One region of the Kocuria sp. CPCC 205235 genome, then DNA from elsewhere that is predicted to be linked to it. Evidence: riboswitches for the same ligand, from Rfam matches in the RefSeq annotation. Region 1 holds a riboswitch; the other holds the start of a gene.
The links. A riboswitch is a leader RNA that binds a small molecule or an ion and turns the genes downstream of it on or off. The one in region 1 is predicted to bind S-adenosylmethionine.
Positions count from the first base shown of each region.

Region 2: another riboswitch for S-adenosylmethionine. It lies ahead of RF638_RS02840 (methylenetetrahydrofolate reductase); the one in region 1 lies ahead of RF638_RS00815 (AMP-binding protein).

Region 1 covers NZ_JAVKPR010000001.1:168,980-173,621, reverse strand. Annotated here, with positions in the region: gene RF638_RS00825 (succinate dehydrogenase cytochrome b subunit) at 1-330, opposite strand, end outside; gene RF638_RS00820 (hypothetical protein) at 509-1,066, shown strand; gene RF638_RS00815 (AMP-binding protein) at 1,137-3,275, opposite strand; SAM riboswitch class I at 3,269-3,363, opposite strand; gene RF638_RS00810 (CoA-binding protein) at 3,740-4,159, opposite strand; SAM riboswitch class IV at 4,250-4,364, shown strand; gene RF638_RS00805 (LLM class flavin-dependent oxidoreductase) at 4,448-4,642, shown strand, end outside.
Region 2 covers NZ_JAVKPR010000002.1:291,442-296,083, forward strand. Annotated here, with positions in the region: gene RF638_RS02825 (fructosamine kinase family protein) at 1-5, opposite strand, end outside; gene RF638_RS02830 (SDR family NAD(P)-dependent oxidoreductase) at 64-807, shown strand; gene RF638_RS02835 (SDR family NAD(P)-dependent oxidoreductase) at 928-1,818, shown strand; SAM riboswitch class IV at 1,954-2,071, shown strand; gene RF638_RS02840 (methylenetetrahydrofolate reductase) at 2,114-3,109, shown strand; gene metE (5-methyltetrahydropteroyltriglutamate--homocysteine S-methyltransferase) at 3,241-4,642, shown strand, end outside.

The DNA of each region.
Region 1 (4,642 bases):
TCGCAGTGTGAGCTCGGTGCCGGCCATGATGTGGCTCGTGGCGCTTGCGAGCAGTCCCACTCGAACCACCCACAACACCGAATTGCGCGGCAGCACCGGTGCACCGATCATGCGGAGGAATTCCGCGTACTCGTTGTAGTGCTTCCGGCCCAGGTAGACCTGCATGTTCCCGGCCATGTGCCCCGCGGTGAACAGGCTCAAGATGGTTCCGGAGGCGGCCATCGCGAGTTTGAGCTCGGCGTTGGTGGCGTCCTTGAACATCACTTCCCACGCGCTGGGCTTGGGAGTGGAGTCGGGGGTAACCGTCGGGGGCTGAGCGGCGGGATTCATCACTGAATCATCCTAAGAGTTCTGCGCGCAAGTATCAGTACGAGCGCCCCGGGAAGTAACGAACAACTCAATCCCCCTGGTGCGGGGGCGGATTTCCAACGCTCGAGGGAGTTGTCGAACGTTGCCTAGCCGTAGCCTGGAAGATCAGGAGCAACCAGGTGATGACTAGGAGCGCTGGATGACTGATTCAGGTGACGACCCGCGGCAAAGCACTCGCGGCCATGCCCAGGACCCCGGCGGCGATCAACCCCTCACGACCTTCAGCGAGCGGCCTCAACCGAACTTTGCGCTGGATCCGTTCCACAAGGTGCTCCTTGCGGTCAGCATGATCGCGGCCGTGGCGCTGCCGGTGTACTTCTTCCTGCGGTCCTTCGGAGCCCAGGGCGACTTCGCCCTCCATTACGACTTCACCGGCGACGTGACCCGCGAAGGATCTCTCCAGGAAGCCGCCGTCATCCTCGTACTGCTGAGTCTGCTGACGATCGGTTGCGGAGTGCTGACGCGATACCCGCGGATCTTCAACTTCCCTGTGACCCTCACCCGGGAGAACGTGCAGCGCCAGTACAAGAACGCCGTCCAGATGCTGGTGTGGATCGTGGCCGGCATGGCGGCCATTTTGGCCATCATGGTGGGCGGCTGGCTCGGGATCCTCAGCGTGGACCTGATGTGGTTACCGCTCGCGGCCATGGGGATCGTCCTGATCGTGTTCATCCGGAGGATGATCTTGCTCCGCTGAAATCGTCGGGCCGGTTCAACCCCTCCGGCCCGACGACGCCGCTCAGCGCTTTTCCTTGCTCAGCCCACGTTTATTCGCGCGTCGCCAGGACCTCGGCGATCGCGTCAAGCGCTTCCTCATTCTGCAAGGAGGAGCGGTCGCCCAAGGTCTGCCCCTCGTAGAGCTGGGTCAAGAGGCGACGAGTAATCTTACCCGAACGAGTCTTGGGCAGATCCGGCACGGCGATGACCTCGCGGGGTTTGGCGATCGGGCCGATTTCCTGCGCCACATGGGCGCGGAGTTCTTCTCGAACCTCATCCGCGGACAGAGACTGCGCGTCCGCCGTGAGCACCACGTAGGCCAGAACGGCGTGTCCGGTGACGGGATCCTTGATGGGGGTCGCGCCGGCCTCGACCACGTGCGGGTGAGTCACCAGCGCGGACTCGATCTCGATGGTCGACAACCGGTGCCCGGACACGTTGATCACATCATCCACGCGACCCAGGATGTACAGGTCGCCCTCGTCATCGGTGCGCGCGCCGTCACCGGCGAGGAACCAGCCGCGCTCGCCGTAGGCCGACCAGTACGAGGACAGATAGCGCTGCGGATCGCCCCACACCGTGCGGGCCATGGACGGGCCGATCTTGTCGACCACGGCGAAGCCCTGCAGGTTGGGACCCACCTGCTCGCCGGACTCGTCGAGCACGCGCACCGAGATACCCGGGACGGCGCGCGTAGCACTTCCGGGCTTCAGGGAGGTGTGCGGAGCGGCGTCGTCGAACGTGCCGGGAGGCGCGAATTGCGGGTCGTGCGGACGCGGTGAGGCCACGCACGAGCCCGTCTCGGACTGCCACCACGTGTCCACGAACGGGACCTCGTCGCGGCCGACCTGTGCGCGCAGCCAACGCCACGCCTCGGGATTGATGGATTCGCCCACCGACCCGAGCAGGCGGATGGAGGAGAGGTTGTAGACCTGCGGCAGGCCCTTGGGGAAAGCGCCCATGAGCGAGCGGATCAGCGTGGGGGCGGTGTAGTAATTGGTCACGCCGTAGCGTTCGATGACCTCGAAATGGCGCCCGTAATCCGGGGTGTTGGGGGTGCCCTCGTAAATCACTTCGGACACGCCGTTGGCCAGCGGGCCGTAGATCTCGTAGGTGTGCGCGGTGACCCACGCGAGGTCGGCGGTGCACCAGTGAACGGTCGAATCCACCTTGGCCGGATCATTCACGGCGGAGAGCTCGTCCGGGCGTAGCGCGCCGTTGGCATCGGGCACGTCCGGGAGCAGATCGAACATCAGGGCGTGCGTGTACGCGGTCTGCACCAAGTACCCGCCCATCGTGTGCACCAGGCCCTTGGGCTTACCCGTGGTGCCGGAGGTGTAGATGATGAACAGGGGAGTCTCCGCGTCGAAGGCCTCGGGCTCGTGCACGTCCGAAACGTCCGCGGTCAGCTCGTGCCACCACACATCGCGGCCGCGAGTCCACGGCACGGTGTCCTCCTGCTTGGAACGCAGCCCGCGGGTTCCGCGCGGCAGATCCATGCGGCCGGGTCGCGAGGTGCGGCGCACCACGATCACGTGCTCGATGTCGTTCTTGCCGCTGCACGCCTGGTCCGCGTTGGTCTTCACGGGGACGACGGCGCCGCGCCGGTTCTGCCCGTCCGTGGTCACCAGCACCTTGGCGCCGGTGTCCTCCACGCGGAACTTGAGGGCCTCGGCGGAGAAGCCTCCGAACACGAGGGAGTGGATCGCGCCGATGCGCGCGCACGCGAGCGTGATGATGACCGTCTCGGGAATCACCGGGAGGTAGATGACCACGCGGTCGCCCTTCACTACACCGAGTTTCAGCAGCGCGTTGGCGGCCTTGGAGACCTCACGCTGCAGGTCCGCGTAGGTGTAGACCAGGCGATCCCCGGGTTCCCCCTCGAAGTACAGGGCCACGTGATTGCCGCGGCCGGCCTCCACATGGCGGTCCACGCAGTTATAGGAAACGTTGAGTTTGCCGCCCTCGAACCATGCGATCTCCGGGACGGAGAGGATGTCGTTGCCGTCATCGTCCGTGCCGATTTTCTGTGGCTTGTCGAAGCGGTGAGTCGTGTGCCACGGCTCCGCCCAGTCCAGACGGGTCGCCTGCTTGGCCCAGAACTCCTCGCGCGCCTCATCCGAGATCAGCGCGGGATTGGGCGTGGGCGAGTAAGGGTCTGAGAAGGAAGTAATCTCGATCAACTCCATCGTCTCCTGGCATTAGCACCTTGCACCGCACGGGTACCGGTTGCTGCGACGTCAACGAGCCAGGTCTCTCGGCCGCTCCGGATGGGAACCGTTCCATTCAACGTCTCTGGGGGGTGCGCTCGCAAATTGAGTCCGCGAGCGGTGCCTGAACATTTTTGGCAGAGGTTCGCACGTCAAAGGCGGCAATGAACATTCCTGGCAGAGGTTCGCACGTCAAAGGAGACCATGGACATTTTTGGCAGGGGGTCGCACTAAACACCGGGGTCCGGGCGTGAACCTCTGCCCCTAATGTCGACGGCCCGTGGGGAATGCCGGCCGCGCTCTCGATTACAGGACCAGTGCGACTACGGAACCAGTGCGACTACGGAACCATCGCGCTTACGGAAACACTGCGCCTACGGAACCACCGCACCTACGGAAACACCGCGCTTACAGAACCACCGCACCTACAGAACCCGAGGGCCCTACAGAACCCGCGGGGCCTCGATCAGCGGGCAGGTGTTCATGACCACTTTCACCCCGGCGGCCTTCGCCCGTTCGGCAGCGGCCTGATCGGTCACACCCAGCTGCATCCACACCGCTCCGGCACCAATGTCGATCGCCTGATCCACCACTTCACCCACGCGGCTGGAGTTCACGAAACAGTCGACCACGTCCACGTGCCCCGGGATGTCCTCGAGCGATCGATAGCCCGTCTCGCCATGTACGTCCTCGCCCGCCAGATTGACCGGGATGATCTGCTGCCCGAACTCGTCACGGATCCGGCGGGACACCGCAAACGCGGGTCGCGTGCGGTTGGTGGACAGCCCAACAATGGCCCACCGCCCCGGGGTCGCGAGTAGCTCGCGAATCAGGTCCGGATCGTTGACGTGGCGATCACTCATATGACCATCGTCTCACTGTGAATCAGCTCGGTCATTATGTTTCACGAGCCGCCGGAGGGGCCACGGAAACGGTACAGTGGGGCGCAGAACGATCATGAGTTCCGACGCACAGCCCTGGCTTGTCGGACGGCAACCCTCTCCCGTAGCGGGGTGCCCCAGGTGAGGATCGGGCCGCATGGCACACCGCATGTGGCAAGTACGGCGCCACACAAGCGCGCTGGACCCGCAGAGTAGGCCGCCGCAGGTGGTGCACGGGGCGCGGGTCGAGTTCGACCCAAAGGGGCACACATGAGCAAAAAGCGGATTTCCGTGAACGCCTTCGACATGACGTGCGTGGACCACCAGAGTTTCGGTCTGTGGCGTCATCCGCGGTCCAAGGCCACCGAGTACAACACCATCGAGTACTGGACCAACCTGGCCAAGACGCTGGAGAAGGGCAAATTCGACGCCCTGTTCCTGGCGGACGTGGTGGGTATCTACGAC
Region 2 (4,642 bases), on a different contig from region 1:
TCCATATTTCTTCTCTACACCATTTCGGACAGTGCTCACAGGCTCTTTCCCTAGGCTTAATTCATGCAGCTACAGGACAAAGTGATCATTGTGACGGGTGGCGCCTCCGGTATCGGAGGCGCCTTGAGTCGAGTGTTGGTGCGCCGGGGCGCGAGCGTCGTGGCTGTCGACATCAATGAACAAGCCGGCCAAAAGCTCGAGTCGGATGTGGGCGAGAGTCTGGTCTTCGTGGCGGGTGACGTCTCGCTCGAGGAGACCGCGCAGGCTGCGGTGCGGACCGCCGTCGAACGCTTCGGGCGTCTGGATGCCCTGGTCAACAACGCGCACGCATCCAAGCAAGCCATGTTCCTGGACCTGGACGAGGATGCCTGGGCACTGTCCTTCAACACCGGCCTGCGCGCCACGCGCCAGTTCATGAAGGCCGCACACTCGGAACTGGCCAAGCAGGGCGGTTCGGTCATCAACTTCGGATCCGGTTCCGCAGTAAGTGGTCAACCGACGCAGGCCGCGTACGCCTCTGCGAAGGAAGCGATCCGCGGTCTCACCCGTGTGGTCGCCAACGAGTGGGCCGGGGACAGCATCCGCGTCAACGCCGTGATGCCCATTGCGCTGACCGAAGGCGTGGCCCAGTGGAAGGAAGCCTTCCCGGACATGTACCAGAAGTCGCTGGGCAACATCCCATTGGGACGGTTCGGCGACCCCGAGGAGGATGTCGCCCCGCTGGTAGCCTTCCTGGCCTCCGACGACGCCCGCTTCATCACGGGCCAGGCGATCGCCGTGGACGGCGGGGCCACCAAGCTCTACTAAGCCTTCCTGGCTTCGATGAATGCCATCGGTGGCGGCTCGTCTCCGGATCGCCACCGATGATGTTCAAGAAACATCTGTCACGAGGCTGATGCGTAGGTTCTGACCGGAGATACTCGATACATGTCACCCGAGCAGCCCCCTGCCTCTGTCGATCTGCCTGCAACCCATACCGCTCCCGTGGTGATCACCGGGGCTACGTCGGGGCTGGGCCTCGCAACAGCCCGGGCCATGGCGAAGCAGGGAATCCCTCTGATTCTGGCAGTTCGGAACATGGCTAAAGGTCAAGAAGTGGCGGCAGCTCTTTTGCGGAGCGGCCTCCGCGTAGCCGTCCGGCGACTGGACCTCGCGAACCTTGCCACCGTGAAATCTTTCACGGACGGGCTCATCGAGGACGGTGTGATCCCCCGCGCCATCATTTGCAACGCGGGGGTTCAGACATTCGATCGGTTGCAGCGCTCCGCGGATCAGTTCGAGCTGACCATGGCCACCAATGTGCTGGGCCACGTCGCTCTGCTCGACCCTCTACTGAGCCACATGGCTCCCGGTTCCAGGGTCATCACGCTGGGCAGCGAAACTCATCGCGGTGGCCTCCGAGCCTTCGGCTTTCCGGGTGCGCGCTGGTCGAACATGGACGAACTTCTGTCGCCCACGGAACCCGCGCCCCATGCCAAGGACAACGGCCTGGTGCGCTACTCGACCTCCAAACTGGCGTGCATCGCCATGGCCTACGAGGTCGACGAGTCCTGGGCCGCTCGTGGTATCCGGGCCGCGAGTTTTGACCCCGGCCTCATGCCGGCCACCGGCTTGGCCTGCAAATACCCGAACATTGTGCAGAGGATTTATGCAGTGGCCGCGCCACTGATTGCTCGACTTCCGGGTGCCAATTCGGTCAAGATCTCGGCCGAGAATCTCGCGTGGCTGGCCACCTCACCGGAGGCGGAACCGCTCATGGGTTGTTACGTCGCAGCCCGAAAACCACGCAAGAGCTCACCTTTGAGTTACTCCCCCTGACCTGCGAAAAGACGTCTGGGAGACGAGTCTTGAACGCGCCAACATGGCGCGGAGAAACAGCACGGACTGACCCGTTCCGTTTCCGGGATGTGACTTGCACCGCCAAAACTTTGTGCTAATGTCTCTCGCAACAAGGATCATGAGTCCCGGTGTAAAGCTCTGGCTAACCGGGCGGCAACCCTCCAGCACGTAGCGGGGTGCCCCAGATGACGATCCGGCCGCCGCGCACCCGCACGGCGAGCAAGTACGGCGCACGGAGAAACCTCCGGCGTCCCGAACCGCCGGAGGTATTTTTATGCCCGCCCTGTCCACACCCCAGGTCTCGGAGCAGACCGTCGCCACGGGGCCACCCACGGGAACGTCGTGGTTGGTGCGCAGGCCGCGCCGCGAGTCTTTGATCTCGTTCGAGGTGTTCCCGCCGCACCCCACGCGCGATCCGGAAGCCGTGTGGCGCAACATCGACGCGATGGCCTCCGCCGGTCCCGATTTCTTCTCGGTCACCCACGGTCACTCCGGCACCAACGGTGTCTCCCGCGAGACGCTGCGGCACTTGCTCAAGCAGACCAAGACCCCTGCGGTGGCCCACCTCACGTGCGGTGGCACCGATCGCGCGGGTCTGGATCGCGCCGTCGAAGATTTGCTCGACGACGGCGTCCGCGACCTTCTCGCCTTGCGTGGCGATCCGCCCGTGGGCGGCGGTGAGTGGGTGACTCATCCGGGTGGCTTCGATCGCGCATCGCAACTGGTCGAGTTGATCCGCGAGGTCGAGGAACGAAAGTTCGGTGCCTGCGAGCGCCCCGGCAAGCGTCCGGTCTCGGTTTCGGTGGCCTGCTATCCGGTGGCAGCGAAGGGCCGCGATTTCGAAGCGGACCTCGCTGCGCTGTGGGACAAGCAAGAAGCCGGGGCGGATTACGCGATCACCCAGGTGCTCTACGACGCTCAGGACTATGTGAGGTTCCTGGAGCGTGCGCGCTCGGAAGGCATCCACCTGCCCATCATTGCCGGCCTGGTTCCACTGACTGACATCAAGCGTTTGGGCCGCATGACCGAGCTGACCGGAGTTCCGATCCCCGAACGGATCACCAGCTTCCTGAACACCGAGAGCCCAGCCGAGCTACGCCGCAGGGGCATCGCGGCAACGCTCACGCTGATCGACGAGCTATTGGATTTCGGCTGCCCCGGTCTGCATTTGTTCACTTTCAACCGCCCGGATGCGCCTTTAGCCATCCTCGATCATCTCCGGGTGCGCGATGCCGCCCGACAATTTCGCGGGGGTATCACCGCGGCCTGACCGCCGCACGTCAGTGGCCGTACCACGGTCACGACAGCGCCCGCACTTCCCTTCCGACAGAACCTTTTGGCAACGGTCTCAGTGACCGTGGCTTCCCACAACACACCCTTTTATCCTCAGGAGCACCCCGAATGACTGCCGTTTCCAAGACTTCGTTCCCCGCCGCGACCATCCTGGGCTACCCCCGGATCGGCCCCGATCGTGAACTCAAGAAGGCGCTTGAGGCCTACTGGTCCAAGCCCGCCGAGAACCCCGCCCAGTCCGTTCTGGACACTCTGACCCAACTGCGCGAGCGCACCGTTCGCCACCTCAGCGGCCTCGGTCTCACCGACGACGCTTCGATCCCCTCCGACACGTTCGCGGTGGACCAGACCCTGGACACCGCCCTTGCCCTGGGCGCGGTTCCGGCCCGGTTCCGCGCGGACGGTTTCCGCCCCGCAGCCCCGGACACCCCGCAGGGCATTGAGCTGACCACCGCGCTGTCCCGCGGAACCGATCACCTGGAACCGTTGGAGATGACCAAATGGTTCGACACCAACTACCACTACTACGTTCCCGAGATCGGCCCGGACACCCCGCTGTCCGCGCACCCGGAAAGCCTGATCGAACGGTTCGTGACCGCCCGTGAGACCACCGGCGCCATCACTCGCCCGGTACTCGTGGGACCCGTGACCCTCTTGCTGCTGGCCCGCCCGGAAACCACGGATGCACCGGGCACCCAGCCGTTTGACCGTCTCAATGACGTGGTCGACCTCTACATTCAGTTGCTCACCGCGCTCAAGGATGCGGGCATCCCATGGGTCGAATTGGACGAGCACGCCCTGGCCGCCGAAGGCTGGGACGTTCCCCGCGAAACCATCATCGAGGCGCTGGCCAAGGCCTACACCCGTCTGAGCTTCCCCTCCAACCGCCCCGACATTCTGGTTGCTGTCGGTTACGGGGATGCGGGTGAGGACGCCCAACTCGCCCTTGCCGCGACCGACATCGAGGCCCTCGCCATCGACCTGGACCGCGGCAGTGAACCCGGTGGGGCCGCACTCGAGGCGTGGGGCGAGCGACCGCTGGTGGGCGGCGTCGTCGGCGGTCGTACTGTGTGGCGCACTGATCTGGAGAAAGCCTCGGAAACACTGGACCGCCTCAAAGAGGCAGCCGCGGGCCGCATTACCGTGGGCACGGCGACCCCGTTGCTGCACGTCCCGCACGATGTGCAGCGTGAAACCGCCCTCGACCCGGACGTCAAGGAATGGGTCGCGTTCGCGGACCAGAAGGTCGCGGAGGTCGTGACGCTGTCCCGCGGGCTGACCGAAGGTTGGTCCACCGTGGCGCAGGAACTCGGCAAGGATGCGCAGATTCGCTCCCGCCGTGCAGCGCACCCGGCCACCAACCGCCAGGAAGTGCGCGCCCGCACCGCGGCCGTCAAGCAGCAGGACCGCGAGCGCGCAGCCGCGGACGAGCGCCGCACCGCGCAGGCTCAGCGCCTGAACCTGCCGCCGCTGCCGACCACGACCATTGGTTCGTTCCCGCAGACTCCCG